Regions from separate parts of the Mesorhizobium sp. WSM4904 genome, predicted to be linked through region 2. Evidence: predicted binding sites of a transcription regulator. Region 2 holds the regulator's gene; the other holds the start of a gene.
The links. Region 2 encodes PhoB, which activates phosphate uptake and scavenging genes when phosphate is short. Its sites were predicted from a motif close to TGTCATNNANCTGTCAT; they were not measured.
Positions count from the first base shown of each region.

Region 1 (5,435 bases), 1.7 Mb from region 2:
GAAGACGACGATGCGCAAAAGCGCCGGGTCCGGTTTGAGCAGGGCGAGGTCGCCGCCCGCCAGCCGCAGCGGATTCTTGCGCGCATAGAGCACGATCAGGATGGCGACCACGCTCACCGTCTGGCCGATCAGCGTCGAGGTGGCTGAACCGGCAATGCCAAGCTCTGGGAAGGGGCCGATGCCGCGGATCAGCAGCGGGTTCAAAACGACGTCGAGCACGACCGCCAGCGCCATGAAGACAAACGGCGTGCGCGAATCGCCAGCGCCGCGCAGCACGGTCATGACAAAGGACAACAGGTTCATCATCGGCACGGCGACGAAGATGATGCGCAGATAGGCGCGCGCCAGCGGCAAGGCGTCCGCCGGCGTGCCGAGCCCGGTGAGGATGGCGTCGACCCAGATCCAGCCGCAGACCGCGAACACCATCGAGACGAGGAAGAAGAAGGTCGCGCTGGTGCCGACGATGCGCCGTGCCTCGGCCAAGTCGCGGGCGCCGACGGACTGCGCGACCAGGATGGTCGCCGCCATGCCGATGCCGAACACCGTGCCGAGGATCAGGAACAGCACCAGATTGGCGTTCGAGGTCGCGGTCAGCGCCGCCTCGCCGAGGAAGCGCCCGACCCAGACGGCGTTGATCGAGCCGTTGAGCGACTGCAGCACGTTGGAGCCGAGCACCGGCAAGGCAAACAAAAGCAGCGTGCGCGGAATCGGGCCGCTGGTCAGGTCGCCGGTCCGCCGGCGAGCGGGCTTGTTGTCATCCATGTTGTTATCCATGGTGGGGCGGGCACCGAAAATGAATCAGGCCCGCGATGCTATCGCAGGCCTGACGGTGATGCATCCCTTGCGGGCTGGATGCCTCGTGGCACCCGACACGATGAACGGTTTTAGTTCGCGGCGAGGCTATTTCCAGACAGGCCGGGGATCGTGACCTGATAGACAAGGAAGGTGGTGTCGACATCGGCGCCATCCTCGGCCTTGTAGGGCGCGCCGACCTGGAAACCGTCCTGGGTCAGGAAGTCGTTGTCGTTGGCAACGAACAGGAAATAGTCGTCGGGCAGCTTCGGATCGAGCACGCTCACCAGCGACATCGCTTCCCACTTCTCCGAGAGGTTGTTCTTGTCGTTCGGCGCGCCATTGTGCAGGCCGAAGCGGCCGAGCTCACTCTTGTCGTTGATATCGACGAAGGCGGTGAGCTTGGCCGGCGTCACCGACGGGTCGAGCACGCCCTTCGGCGCGACCGGCTTGTTGGCGGCGTCGAACGGACCATTGGCGATATCGGTCGCGCCCGTCAGGTCGACAATGTTGATCTTGCGGTAGACAGACTCGGCGTCCTTCAGGCCCTGGCCGTTGCCGCTGTCACGCGACAGCATCAGGAAGCTCTTGTCGGACAGCGCCACGATCTCGCTCTGCGCGGCCACCTTGGTCCTGCCTTTGGCGTCCTTGAACACCGGCAGCGGCACGACATATTCGTGCGCCAGCTTGAGGTGGGCGAGGTCGGAGGCGTCATAGACGAGCGCGCGGGTGTTCTGGCGCGTCGAACCGGAATCGCCGCCATCCTGGCGCGGCGCCGACTGCAGCACCGCGATCAGGAACTTGCCGTCCGGCGTCATCGACATGCCTTCGAGGCCCTGGTTGTTCTGACGGCCGGTCTCGGGATCCTTCGGATCGGGCTCGGCCGCGCCCGGGCCGGGATTATTCGAGGCGAAGTTCGGCTTGCCGTGGCGCATCGGCACAAGGGCCGCCGGCGGCTGGGTGGCCGACATCAGCCGGCCGTCGGCCGAGAAGCGGTAGATGTTGGGGCCATATTCGTCGGAGATGAACATGGTGCCGTCGGGCAGGCGCACGATCGCCTCGTCGTCCAGCGCCAGCTTGCCGTTGTCGGCCTGCGGCAGGATCGGCATGTCGCCGGCGGCCGGGCGCACGCCGTTGAGCGGATCAAGACCGGTGGCGTCGGCGCCCTTGTCGTCGGTCAAGAGCATGGTGTCGGCTAGCGTCGCCTTGACGCCCGACTGTTCCTGGCTGGCGGCGGGCGCGGCGCCCGGAGCGGTCGGCGTCAGCTCGATCGAAATGGTGTTGAGGCGCGGGCGGTAGTCTGTGGTGCCGACGACGTTGTAGCCGCGGTCCGGCAGCAGCCACAGCGAGCCCTTGTAGCCGGCGCCGTCACGCGTCCAGGACTTGGTGTCGATCGACATGCCGGAGCCCGAACCGAAGGTCTCGCCGAACTTGTCCTTCTGGCTGGCCGGAATGCGGCCGATCCCGACAAGCCCCTTGTTGACATAGGCGACGCCGTCGGCGAGCGCCGGGGTCAGGGTGGTGAACAGGGCAAGCGCGATGCCGAGCGAGACAGTGCGGTTCAAACGTTTCATGGATATCCCCTTCTTGACGAACAGATCGGCCAATGCCTGGAAGGGCGCGGCATCGAAGATGCGGCGAGCCGGTTTCCGTCGAGCGGTCTAGGACTTGAACGTGATGGTTGCGTGACAGTTTCCCTTCTCCCACAAGGGGAGAAGGGAAAAGCGCTCAATCGCTTTCCCGCGCGATCAGCTCCAGCGGCCAGACCTCGCGGATGGTACGCGGTCCCTCCGGGCCGGCGAAGGCAGGGAGCGAGGCGAGCAGCATCTCGGCCAGTCGCCGGCCCATGGGCTCCAGCGACGGACGGAAGGCGGTCAACGCCGGCGAGAAGTAGCGGCAAAGCGGCGTGTCGACGATGACGATCACCGCTATGTCGTGGCCGGGCCTGATGCCCATCTCGGCCAGCGCCTTGCAGCCGCCGAGAGCCATGGCGTCATTGTTGAAGATGATCGCTGTCGGCCGGTCCTTGGAGAGCATCACGCGCGGCGTCACCTGGTAGCCGCCGGACTCGTTGATGAAGCCGTCGGCGATCAGGCCGGGGTCGACTTCGATGCCGTGCCTCTTCAGCGCCTTGCGGTAGCCGTCGAGGAACAGGTAGCCGAAGTTGAGATCAAGCGAAGGGCGGATGGCGGCAATGCGGCGGTGGCCGCGCGCGACCAGCCGGTCGACGGCTTCATCACCCGCCCTCTCGAAATCGATATCGAGCGAAGGATAGGTATCCCCGCCGGATTGACTTCGGCCAAGCGTGGCGAAGGGAAAGCCGGCCTTGCTGAGGTAGTCGATCCGATCGTCTTCCCGCCGTGTATTGGCCAACACGACCGCGTCGGCCCGGCGCGTCTCAACCACGCGGCGCAGCCTCTCCTGCTGATATTGGCCTGGCTCACCCATGACGACCATCAGATCTAGGTCATACTCGGCGAGCCGCGCCTGCAGCCCGGTCAGGAAGGGAATGAAGAACGGCTCGCCATATTGCTGGTCGCCCGGATGCGGCTGCAGCATGAAGGCGATCGAGCGGGTGGCGCCCTGGCGCAGGCTGCGGCCGGACTGGTTGGGCGAATAGTTCAGCTTCCTGGCCGCCTCCAGCACGCGCTGGCGGGTCTCGGCATTGACGTCGGCGCGACCGTTCAAGGCGCGCGACACGGTGCCGATCGAAATGTTCAGGTGACGCGCGAGATCGTGGATGCTGGACGCCAAGGCAGGTTCTCCCCCTTCTTCGCTAGCACCGGCCGGCGCTCAGGCCAAGCAGCCGATGACGATTTTCGCGAGTGGGTGATTGACATTCTACGCCATCGGGTGTGTTGTCGTAAACGTTTACGGGAAAACGTTTACGGTACGCCGTGGATGCCGTGACGGTCGGCCTGGAGGGGCCGAACGGGAGGAGTGCTGGATGATGAAGGTCGTCCTGGTCGGGTGCGGAGCCATGAGCAGGCACTGGCTCGATGCCGCAAGGCAGATCGACGGGCTTGCCGTCGTCGGTCTCGTCGATCTCGATGCCGAGCGGGCGAAGGCGAGGGCGCGCGAATACGGGCTTGCCGCAGCCGTCATCGGCACCAGCGTCGACGCCGTTCTCGACCAGACGAAGCCCCACGCCGTGTTCGACGTCGTGGTTCCCGCGGCCCGGCGCGAAGTGGCCTTCTCCGCTTTCGCCCATCATTGCCATCTGCTCACCGAAAAGCCGCTCGCCGACAGTCCGCAAAATGCCCGCGCCATCATCGAGGCTGCCCGTCGCGCCGGACGCGTCCACGCCGTCGTCCAGAACCGCCGCTATGTCGCCAATGTCAGGCGGATCCGGCGGTTTCTGGACTCCGGCGCCATCGGCAAGCCGACCAGCATCCATGCCGACTTCTTCGTCGCGCCGCATTTCGGCGGCTTTCGCGAGGAGATGGCCCATGTGCTGCTGCTCGACATGGCGATCCACACTTTCGATGCCGCGCGCTACATGGTCGCCGGCGAGCCTGCCGGCGTCTACTGCCAGGAATGGGAGCCGGCCAATTCCTGGTACCGGCAGGGATCGTCCGCCAGCGCCGTCTTCGACTTTGGCGGCGGCAAGGTCTTCACCTACGCCGGCTCGTGGTGCGCCGACGGCTTTCGCACCAGCTGGGAGGGCAGCTGGCGCATCGTCGCTGAGCGCGGCAGCCTGTTGTGGGACGGCCATGAGGAGCTGAGGGCGGAGGTGGTTGCGCCCGGCCGCGACGGTATCATCGACAAGACCCAGCTGATCGAGGTGCCGGCGCTCGACCCCGCCGATCAGGTGGGCGGCCATCTCGGCATCATCAAGGATTTCATGCACGCGGTCGAAACCGGGACCGAGCCCGAAACGCGCGGCGCCGACAACATCAAGAGCCTGGCCATGGTCTTCGGCGCCATCGAAAGCGCGGAGACCGGACGGCGCGTGGCGATCGCGACCCAGGAAGGATGATGATGCCAAACCCGCTTCTCGACATCAGGATCGGCACCATGGTGCGGGCCAATCTCGACGATCCGGCCGCCTATGTCAGACAGATCCTGCCGCTTGGCTTCGAAAGCATACAGCCCTTCTTCTGGCAGACGCTGGGCGGCAAGGACCTGCCGCGGTTGGCCGGCGAGATCCGTGAGGCGATCGGCGATGCCGACGTGACCGTGTCCTCGATCGGGGTGTTCGGCAATCCGCTGGAGAATGGCGATACCGATCGCGGCGTGCTCGCGGCCTGGGAGACGGTGATCGACAATGCGCATCTGTTCGGCGCTTCCACGGTCAGCGGCTTCACCGGCCGCATCCGCGGCAAACCGCTGACCGACAGCCTGCCGCGCTTCCGCGAGGTGTGGGGGCGATTGGCGAAGCGCGCCGCCGACAAGGGTGTACGCATCGCCTTCGAGAATTGCGCCATGGACGGCAACTGGGCGAGCGGCGACTGGAACATCGCCCACAATCCCGACGCCTGGGAGCTGATGTTCAACGAATTGCCCAACGACAATCTCGGCCTCGAATGGGAGCCGTGCCATCAGCTCGTCTATCTGATCGACCCGATCCCGCAGATCCGCAAATGGGCGCCGCGCATCTTCCATGTCCACGGCAAGGACGCGACGGTGCGCTGGGACGTGAT
Region 1 is NZ_CP121354.1:3,486,170-3,491,604, forward strand. Features, by position in the region: gene QAZ47_RS16590 (MATE family efflux transporter) at 1-762, opposite strand, end outside; gene QAZ47_RS16595 (esterase-like activity of phytase family protein) at 885-2,366, opposite strand; gene QAZ47_RS16600 (LacI family DNA-binding transcriptional regulator) at 2,521-3,546, opposite strand; gene QAZ47_RS16605 (Gfo/Idh/MocA family oxidoreductase) at 3,740-4,771, shown strand; gene QAZ47_RS16610 (sugar phosphate isomerase/epimerase) at 4,771-5,435, shown strand, end outside.
Region 1: QAZ47_RS16595 (esterase-like activity of phytase family protein) is a predicted target of PhoB. The motif match lies at 2,467-2,483, and genes of this name have one in related genera.

Region 2 (5,435 bases):
CCTTCTGCACCGCCGGGCCGATCGCCGAGGCATCCTGCGCCAGGATGATCAGCGCGTTTGCGCCCTGCGAGATCAGGCTTTCGACGTCGGTCAGCTGCTTGCCCGGATTGGACTGCGCGTCGGCCGAAATGTATTTGTCGCCGGCCGCCTCGATCGCCTTCTTCATCGCCGCTTCGTCGGTCTTCCAGCGCTCTTCCTGGAAATTCGACCACGAAACGCCGATCACCTTGTCCTTCGCCTCTGCGACCGACGCCAGCGTCAACGACATGGCGACACCCGCCAGCATGGCGGTTGCGAATCTCTTCATGATTTCCTCCCTGCGCCCTTGCGGCGCGACCCAGACTGGCCCGAAGGCCGGTAACAGAGGCTTTTTTTCGAGCCTCGAAAAAACACTGATCCAACGCCGAAGCACTGTCAACTGCGATTCTGATGGTTTTTGAGGTGCCACGAACTTTTTTTCGAGACCCGCAATAAATAATGACAGCTCTGGCCGCTTCTGCCACTATCCTGAAAACAGTTGCACAGGAAGCGCGGAGCCGCTGCCGTCGGAACTGAATGAAACAAAATCTAGAGCGGGTTCGGTGGTGTATCCGCAACCGAACCGATCTGGCGCGTCGCCGACGGCCCATGCATTATCAAGAGGCCGCGCTGACCGGGAGGAGAAAAATGTCGGTCGGAATCCGCCACGACGACCTGCGCCGGCGCAACCGCGCCATGGTGCTCTCGGCCGTGCGCCGCGCCGGCCAGCCGTCGCGTACGGAGATCGCCGCGACCACCGGGCTCAGCCACTCGACCATTTCGGCAATTTCCTCGGACCTGATCCAGGAAGGCATCCTGGCCGAGAGCAAACCGAGCGAGGCGGCATCGCTGAAGCGCGGCCGGCCGCAGGTCGGCCTCGCCCTCAATCCCGAGGCGGCTGCGGTGGTGACGGTGGTGCTGTCGCTGAATTTCCTTTCCGTCGCCGTCATCGACTATGCCGGGCAGGTCATCGCCGAGGAGCAGCGGCGCCTCGATACGCTGACCATGCCGCGCGACGAGCTGATCGGCGAATGCGTGGCGATCGTCCGGCGCCGGCTGGAAGACCCTGACCTCGATGTCCGCAGCGTCGCCCGCATCGCCATGGGCATCCAGGGCATCACCGATTCCCATGCGCGGGCAATGCTGTGGTCGCCGATCACGCCTTTGACCGACATCCCTTTCGCCGACATCCTGGAAAAGGAATTCGGCATCACGGCCACCATGGAGAACGACTGCAACATGATGGCGGTGGCGCTGCAATGGCGCGACCCCAACCGCTATCGCGACAACTTCATTGCTATCCTGCTGTCGCACGGCATCGGCATGGGCCTGGTGCTGAAGGGCGAGCTTTTCACCGGCACGCATTCTTCCGGCGGCGAGTTCGGCCACATGATCCATCGTCCAGGCGGCGCGCTCTGCCGTTGCGGACGCCGCGGCTGCGTCGAGGCGTATGCCGGGAACTACGCCATCTGGCGCAGCGCCATGAAGATGAGCGAGGACGCCGAGCCGGTCGACGTCGGCGACGCCGACATGCGGGCGCTTGCCGCCAAGGCGCGGGAGAAGGACGGCCCGGAGCGCGAGGCATACCGGCGGGCGGGCGAGGCGTTGGGCTTCAGCCTCGGCAGCCTGTTCGCGCTGATAGACCCGGCGCCGGTTGCCATGGTCGGCGTCAGCGCCGCCGCTTTCGACCTGATCGAGCCGTCGCTGCGCGAGGCCATCGCCCAGACCGCCGGTGGCCAGCACTCGGAATCGATCTCCTTCGACACCGAGCCGAACGAACTGCCGCTGATCCGCGAAGGCTGCGCCATGCGCGCACTGACCTTCGTCGACCAGGAGATTTTCGCCCCGGGCGTCCAGGCAAGGGCAGGCGCCGGGAAGAATGTGGCCTGAGCGGCTTTCCGAATCGCCGGAGATTAGCGAAGGCCTTTTGAGCTTTCGTCATTCCAGGGCGGAGCAGGAGCGAAGCTCCGTCGCGAAGACCCTGGAATCCATGCCGTCACCTTGATCGAAATGCGCAGCGGAGCAGAATTCTGCACCGCAGTGCCGCGTCGACGTCACGGAATGGATCCTCGGGTCTGCGCCGCGTCGCTTCGCTCCTTGCTCCGCCCGTGGATGACGAAGCACGAGCGTCTCAGCTACTCACCAACGCATGCGATCCGGTAGCGGACGCGTCAATTCCACGAACGGTGCGCCTAATCCTCGCGGATTGCGTATCCCGCGCCGCGGATGGTGCGGATGACATCGGGCATGCGGCCGTTGTTGACCGCCTTGCGCAGGCGCCCGACATGCACGTCGACCGTGCGCTCGTCGATATAGATCGTCTCGCCCCAGACATTGTCGAGCAACTGGCTGCGCGAGAACACCCGGCCGGGATGCCGCATCATGAACTCGAGCAGCCGGAACTCGGTCGGACCGAGCCTGATCTCGCTCTTCTTGCGGTAGACGCGGTGCGATTCGCGGTCGAGCACGATGTCGCCGACCTTGAGCACGCTGGAAAGCACCTCCGGCTTGGCGCGGCGCAACAGCGCCTTGACCCTGGCCATGAATTCCGGCGTCGAGAACGGCTTGACCAGATAGTCGTCGGCGCCCGTCGAGAGGCCGCGCACCCTGTCGCTTTCCTCGCCGCGCGCCGTCAGCATGATGATCGGCAGCCGTTCGGTCTCGGGCCGCATCCTGAGGCGGCGGCAAAGCTCGATGCCGGAAACCGCCGGCACCATCCAGTCGAGCACTAGGAGATCGGGCACGTTCTCCTGCAGGCGGATCTCGGCCTCGTCGCCGCGGGTGACCACCTCGACCTGATAGCCTTCGGATTCGAGGTTATAGCGGAGCAGCACCCCCAGCGGCTCCTCGTCCTCCACCACCATGATGCGTGGCGCGATCATTTAGCAGGTACCTTCGTTGTCAGGCCGCCGGCGCCGACATCGCCGTCTCGTCCTGCTTCGGACGGTTCGCGGGCAATTGGGTGCCGGTCAGCACATAATAGGCATTCTCGGCGATGTTGGTGACGTGGTCGCCGATGCGCTCCAGATTCTTGGCGCAGAACAGGAGATGCGTGCAGGCCGTGATGTTGCGCGGATCCTCCATCATGTAGGTCAGGAGCTCGCGGAAGACGGAGGTGTATTTGACGTCGATGCGCTCGTCGTCGTTCCGGAGCTTGGCGAGCGCCGTGGCGTCGCCCGCCGTGTACTCCTCGATCACGCCCTGGACCTGGATCAGCACCAGCTGCGCCATCGAGTCGATCGAGTGCGACAGGTCGCGCGGCGCGGCGCTGACGCCGACGGAGCCGACGCGCTTGGCGATGTTCTTGGCGAGATCGCCGATGCGCTCGAGGTCGCCAGCCATGCGGATCGCGCCGACCACGCTGCGCAGGTCGTCGGCCATCGGCTGGCGCTTGGCGATCAAGGTGATGGCGCGATCGTCGAGCTCGCGCTGGCGCGCGTCCATGATGGCGTCGTCGGAGACCACGCGCTGCGCCAGCGCGTTGTCGGAATTGAGCAGGGCCTTGGTCGACGCGCCGACCATCGAGCCGGCGAGATCGCCCATGTCACGGATAAGCTGGCTGATCTGCCTCAGATCCTCGTCGAAGGAAGCGACCGTATGGGCCATGATTATGTCCTCGTATGAAACTCAGCCGAAGCGGCCGGTGATATAGTCCTGCGTGCGCTTCTCGCGAGGCGAGGTGAAGATCTTCTCCGTCCGGTCGAACTCGACCAGCTCGCCGAGATACATGAACGCCGTCTGCCGCGACACGCGCGCTGCCTGCTGCATGTTGTGGGTGACGATCACGATCGTGTAGTCGGCCTGCAGCTCGTCGATCAGCTCTTCGATCTTGGCGGTCGACAGCGGGTCGAGCGCCGAGGCCGGCTCGTCGAGCAGGATGACCTCCGGCTTCACCGCCACGGTGCGGGCGATGCAAAGCCGCTGCTGCTGGCCGCCGGAAAGGCTCTGGCCGCTGGCGTTGAGCTTGTCCTTGACCTCGCCCCAGAGCGCCGCGCGCTTCAGCGCCGACTCGACGCGGTTGTCCATCTCGGCCTTGCTGATCTTCTCGTACAGCCTGACGCCGAAGGCGATGTTCTCGTAGATCGACATCGGGAACGGCGTCGGCTTCTGGAACACCATGCCGATCTTGGTCCTGAGCAGGTTGAGGTCCTGCGAGCGGTCGAGGATGTTCTTGCCGTCGAGCAGCACCTGGCCTTCCGCGCTCTGCTTCGGGTAGAGCTCGTAGATGCGGTTCAGCACGCGCAGCAGAGTCGATTTCCCGCAGCCCGACGGCCCGATGAAAGCGGTGACGCTGCGCTCGGGCAGCGACAGGTTGATGTCCTTCAGCGCCTTCGACTGGCCATAGTAGAAGTTGAGGTTCTTGACCTCGATCTTGGCCTTCTCGACGGCCGTGTCGGCTACGTTAAGGTCGGTGGACAACATCGGTTTCATCTGTCCTCTCTGCGTCCGGTAAGGCTGCGGGCGAAGATGCTCAGCCCGAGAACCGTCAGGGTTATTATGAGTGCGCCCGTCCAGGCCAGTTGCTGCCATTCCTCATAGGGGCTGAGCGCAAATTGGAAGATGGTCACCGGCAGGCTGGCCATCGGCGCGTTGAGATTGCTCGACCAGAACTGGTTGTTGAGAGCGGTGAAGAGCAGCGGCGCCGTCTCGCCGGAGATGCGGGCGATCGCCAGCAATATGCCGGTGACGATGCCGGAAAGCGCCGCGCGATAGGCGACCGAGCGGATCACCACCCAGCGCGGCGCGCCGATGGCGGTGCCGGCTTCGCGCAAAGCGTTGGGCACAAGGTTGAGCATGTCTTCGGTGGTGCGCACCACGACGGGGATCACCAGGATCGACAGCGCGACGGCGCCGGCTATCGCCGAGAAATGGCCCATCGGCCGCACCATCAGCTCATAGACGAACAGGCCGACGATGATCGACGGCGCCGACAAGAGGATGTCGTTGATGAAACGCACCACCGTGGTGAGCCGCGAGAAGCGCCCGTACTCCGCCATATAGGTCCCGGCGAGCACGCCGATGGGCGTGCCAACGACGATGCCGATGATGGTCATGATGATGCTGCCATAGATGGCGTTGAGCAGGCCGCCGGCGTCGCCGGGCGGCGGCGTCATTTCCGTGAACACCGCCAGCGAGACGCCGGAGAGCCCCTTGTAGGCCAGCGCTCCAAGGATCAGCGCCAGCCAGGCGAGGCCAATGCCCGCCGCGACGACGCATAGCGCCATCATCACGGCATTCTTGCGCTTGCGGCTTTGGTGGAGCGATGCGGCGGTCGACATCGGTCAGGCTCCCGTGCGGCTATCGATGCGCAACAGCATGTAGCGTGCGAGCGCGAGGATGATGAAGGTGATGATGAACAGGATCAGGCCGAGCGCCACCAGCGACGACGTATAAAGCTCGCCGTCCGCCTCGGTGAA
Region 2 is NZ_CP121354.1:1,820,410-1,825,844, reverse strand. Features, by position in the region: gene xylF (D-xylose ABC transporter substrate-binding protein) at 1-307, opposite strand, end outside; gene QAZ47_RS08630 (ROK family transcriptional regulator) at 667-1,908, shown strand; gene phoB (phosphate regulon transcriptional regulator PhoB) at 2,211-2,900, opposite strand; gene phoU (phosphate signaling complex protein PhoU) at 2,920-3,627, opposite strand; gene pstB (phosphate ABC transporter ATP-binding protein PstB) at 3,646-4,449, opposite strand; gene pstA (phosphate ABC transporter permease PstA) at 4,446-5,297, opposite strand; gene pstC (phosphate ABC transporter permease subunit PstC) at 5,301-5,435, opposite strand, start outside.